One region of the Methylobacterium sp. yr668 genome, then DNA from elsewhere that is predicted to be linked to it. Evidence: predicted binding sites of a transcription regulator. Region 1 holds the regulator's gene; the other holds the start of a gene.

Region 1 (2,391 bases):
AGCCCGCGGGAGACATCATCGGCGGCCTCGCGTCAATCGCCCCGAGGCCGGCCCCCATCCCGGCCGCCCCTGCCCTCGCCCGCGCCGCGGCGCGGGCGCAGCCCCGTGCCGCCCCGTATCGCCGCGATGCGGCCGCCGGCATCCGCGACGGCGCGCATCTCCACCCCTGCGCGGCCTGTGGCCTTGAGGAACGCGGACAGGCGAGGCAGGGAAGATCGGAGCGCGGCTCCGGGAGCGGTCCCGGGCCTGGCCGTTCCGGTGGGCGCGCGGCGCCGTGCCGGGCATGCGGGAGGAACACGATGGCGGAGAGCACGGATCGGGGCTCCGGCTGGAGCCTTCAGGCGAGCGCCGTGCCCGACGGGGTGCGCCTGGAACTCGCCCTCGCCGACCTCGGCGGTGCGCCGGTCACCGCCGCGATCGTGCTCGACCGGACGGAGGCCCGGGCCTTCGCCCGCGCCCTGCTGGCCGCCGCCGGCGACGCCGCGGAGCGGACCTTCCCGAAGCCGGGCGCCTGAGGACGCGCCGCCGGCCGGTCAGCGCACGCCGAGGCCCGGATTGCGGCCCGGCAGGCGGGGGACCACGGTGCCGCGCTTCTCGATCGGCGCGTCGCAGGCGTAGGCGAACTCGGTCTTCAGCGGATCGAACACGGTCTCGCCGGTGATCCGGCAATCCTCGCGCACGGTCTCGTCGAGATAGGCCCGGGCGGCGGTGCGGAAGCGCTTCACCCGGGTGGCGCCCGGCTCCGGATCGATCCGGACCTCGCTCAGGTTGCAGCCGGTATACTCGCGCAGGGCGTTGGACACGATCAGCATCCGGCGCAGCTGCCGGTTGTCGTAGACCTCGTAGGGCTCCTTGCAGCCGATCGTGACGACCTGGGGAGTGAGCGCCACGTAGTTCCGCGAGATGTAGGAGAATCCGGTGGTGCAGCCGGCGAGGCCGAGGGCGGCGAGGCCGAGGGGCAGCAGAGCTGCGGGTCGTCGCATCCTCGTCATTCCAAGAGGGTCCCAGCCCGCACCCCGGGTCCGCCGCCTTCCCGGCGGGGCGCCGCGATGCATTGAAACGGCTCCGCTTGCGCCGTCAATGCGTTTCTCGACCTTCTCCCGCGGGCGCGCCCGCGGCGCGCCGGGCCGAGCGGTGCCACTCTTGCGGAACACTTGCGGAACGTTTAACCTGTTCGTGATTTGTTTCGGAGACCGTCACGTGGCGGTCCGCCAAGCCGCGAGTCCCCCGTCGATGCTCACGCGCAAGCAGCTGGACCTCCTGCGATTCATCCAGAGCCGGATGCAGGAATGCGGTGTCCCGCCGTCGTTCGACGAGATGAAGGATGCCCTCGATCTCAAGTCGAAATCCGGCATCCACCGGCTGATCACGGCACTTGAGGAGCGCGGCTTCCTCCGGCGCCTCCCGAATCGGGCGCGCGCCATCGAGGTGATCCGGATCCCCGAGAGCCTGACCCAGGCCGCTCCGCCGACTCAGGCTCCCGCCGAGCCGCGCCGCTTCACGCCGAGCGTGGTCGAGGGCGGTAAGTCCAAGCAGCCGCCGGCCCCGGCGAGCACGCGGATGATCGACGAGTCCGGCCGCGCCATCTCGATCCCGGTCATGGGCCGGATCGCGGCCGGTACGCCCGTCTCGGCGATCCAGAACCAGAGCCACGCCATCACCCTGTCGCCGGACTTCGTGGCCGGCGGCGAGCATTACGCCCTCGAGGTGCGCGGCGACTCGATGGTCGAGGCGGGCATCCTGGACGGCGACCTCGTGGTCATCCGCAAGCAGGAGACGGCCAATACCGGCGACATCATCGTGGCGCTGATCGACGACGAGGAGGCGACGCTCAAGCGCCTTCGCCGCCGCGGCTCGTCGATCGCCCTCGAGGCCGCCAACCCGGCCTACGAGACCCGCGTGCTCGGGCCCGACCGGGTCCGGATCCAGGGCCGCCTCGTGAGCCTCGTCCGCCGCTACTGAAGCGGCTCGGCTGGCGCGTCGCCGGGGGCGAGGTCTCCGCCCGGCGCGGCGTCGGCCTCCGGCGTCGCGGCGACCCCGTCCTCCGCGGGGCGGTCGCCCGGCTCCGCGGTGACCGGCCGCGGCGGTCCCGGCCCGCGCCCTGCGGCCGGCCGCCAGGGCACGGCGCGGCCGTCGTCCCGGGCGTAGCGCGCGGCGAAGCCGTCGCCGTCGGTCCGGAGGGCCACGGCCCCGCGGGCGGCGAGGACGCGCCGGTCGATCACCAGCGGCCCCGTGCAGGTGGGCGGCGCCGCGAGGCCCGTGATCAGCACCGCGGCGCGGGCGCAATCCTCCGGGAAGGCCCGCCTGTCCCGGACCAGGGCGACCGCCCGCCCGTCCGGCAGACGGGCGGTGCAGCCGAGCCGGTCGCAGCGCCCGCTGCCCGACCGGACG
Region 2 (2,391 bases), on a different contig from region 1:
GGTCATCCCGCTGATGGCCGAGGGCAAGGTGCTGCCCTACCTCGACATGCCGCTCCAGCACGCGAGCCCCTCCGTGCTCAAGCGCATGCGCCGCCCCGGCAACCAGGAGCGCCAGCTCGACCGGATCCGCAGCTGGCGGCAGACCTGCCCGGACCTCGCGATCCGCTCGACCTTCATCGTCGGCTTCCCCGGCGAGACCGAGGCCGAGTTCGAGGAGCTGCTCGCTTGGCTGCAGGAGGCCAAGCTCGATCGGGTCGGCTGCTTCGAGTACGAGCCGGTGGCCGGCGCCACCGCCAACGCGCTGGGCGACCTCGTGCCGCCGGCGGTGAAGGCCGAGCGCAAGCGCCGGTTCATGGAGACCCAGAACGGCATCGCGCTCCGGCTGCAGCGGGCCAAGGTCGGCAAGCGGCTGCCCGTCATCGTCGATTCCGTCGAGGGCGGGGTGGCGCGGGGCCGGTCCAAGGCCGACGCGCCGGAGATCGACGGCAATGTCCACGCCGCGTTCCGGCGCCCGGTGCGGGTCGGCGACATCGTCACGGTGAAGATCGACCGGGCCGAGGCCTACGACCTCTACGGCAGCGTCGCCTGACGGCAGACCCCGTCTTTGCGAGCGCAGCGAAGCAATCCAGGGATGCGCTGCGCTCGGGGACGTCGCGCTGCCCTCTCGTCGCTTCGCTGCGCTCGCGACGGGCGCGGACCGGACTCCTGTTGACGCCGCGTCCGGCGCGGCTTGACCCCGCCCGCCCCGCGCGGTCTTTCGGAACAGATCAGGAACTTGGTCGGGACCCGAGGCGGCGATGGATCCGGAGGTCGCGCTCCGAAAGATCATCCACATCGACATGGACGCGTTCTACGCCTCCGTGGAGCAGCGCGACGACCCGTCGCTGCGCGGCCGGCCACTGGCGGTCGGCGGCTCCCGGGAGCGCGGGGTGGTGGCCGCTGCGAGCTACGAGGCCCGAAAATTCGGCGTCCGCTCCGCCATGCCGTCGGCCACCGCGCGGCGGCTGTGCCCGGACCTGCTGTTCGTGAAGCCGCGCTTCGAGGTCTACCGGGCGGTCTCCGAGGAGATCCGGGCAGTCTTCGCGCGGCACACGGCCATCATCGAGCCGGTGGCCCTCGACGAGGCCTATCTCGACGTCACCGAGAACCTCCTGGGCCTCCCGACGGCGACGGCCGTGGCGAAGGCGATCCGGGCCGAGATCCTGGAGCGCACCGGGCTCATCGCCTCGGCCGGGGTCTCGTACAACAAGTTCCTCGCCAAGGTGGCGTCCGACCACCGCAAGCCCGACGCCCTGTTCGTCATCACCCCCGCCATGGGGCCGGACTTCGTGGCGGCGCTGCCGATCGGCCGGTTCCACGGCGTCGGCCCGGTCACCGAGGCGAAGATGAAGCGGCTCGGGATCGAGACCGGGGCGGATCTGCGCGCCTGGACGCCGGAGCGCCTGCGCGAGACCTTCGGCTCCGCGGGCGCCTACTACCACGCGGTCGCCCGGGGCATCGACGCGCGGCCGGTGCGCGCCCACCGGGTGCGCAAGTCGATCGGCGCCGAGACCACCTTCTCGGACGACACGGCCGCTTTCGAGGTCCTGGCCGCCCGGCTGGCGCCGCTGTTCGACAAGGTCTGGGCGGGCGCCGACGCCAAGGGCATGCGCGCCCGGACCGTGACCCTGAAGCTCAAGTTCTCGGATTTCGCGCAGGTCACCCGGGCGAAGTCCCTCGCCGTGCCGGTGGCCGACCGGGCCGCCCTGGAGCGGATCGGCCTCGACCTGCTCGCCGGCCTGTTCCCCCTGCGCCGCAGCGCGCGGCTGATCGGGGTGTCGCTGTCGGGCTTCGCGCAGGACGCGCCGGAGGCGCCGCTCCAGCTCGGGCTGGCGCTCTGACACGGCCTCCGGGGCAGGCCCACGCTCCGTCATCACGGGCGCAGCGAAGTGACCCAGGGCAGCAGGACATCGGTCAGCGTGGCTCTGGCCCTGGATCGCCTCGCTCCACTCGCAACGACGACGGTGGGGAAGCATCAACCGGAAAGCGATGGAGCCGCCGCCGTCATGCACGACACGGCGCCTGTGCGGTTCCGCACGTCGGGAAGGCCGGGTCGATCGCAGAGCGGAGCGATCCGGTCCGGATCAGGGTTTCTCGAGCCTGCGCGAACACAAGGACCCTGTCGATGCCGAAGCACGCCCGCCTGGCCCTGGCCGCCGCGCTTCTATCGGCCCTCGCGGCGGGCGCCGCCCGCGCGGACGGCACATCCGCTTTCGGGGCCGCCAACGCGGCCCAGCTCCGGGGCTACACCGCGAGCCCGGCCCAGGTCTACGTTCCGGCAGGCGGCCCGAGCGCCAAGCCCGCGGCCCCCGCACCGCAGCGGCCGAAGGCGCCGGCGCGCAGTCGCTGAGA

What was found. Region 1 encodes LexA, which represses DNA repair genes until DNA is damaged. Its sites were predicted from a motif close to TGTTCNNNNTGTGTTCNG; they were not measured.
Region 2: a site for LexA is predicted at 759-776, ahead of dinB (DNA polymerase IV). Genes of this name have one in related genera too.

The regions. Positions count from the first base shown of each region.
Region 1 covers NZ_FOZY01000004.1:127,239-129,629, reverse strand. Annotated here, with positions in the region: gene BM419_RS06960 (hypothetical protein) at 300-515, shown strand; gene BM419_RS06955 (hypothetical protein) at 534-983, opposite strand; gene lexA (transcriptional repressor LexA) at 1,234-1,962, shown strand; gene BM419_RS06945 (ComEC/Rec2 family competence protein) at 1,956-2,391, opposite strand, start outside.
Region 2 covers NZ_FOZY01000006.1:156,228-158,618, forward strand. Annotated here, with positions in the region: gene rimO (30S ribosomal protein S12 methylthiotransferase RimO) at 1-589, shown strand, start outside; gene dinB (DNA polymerase IV) at 798-1,880, shown strand; gene BM419_RS09970 (hypothetical protein) at 2,165-2,389, shown strand.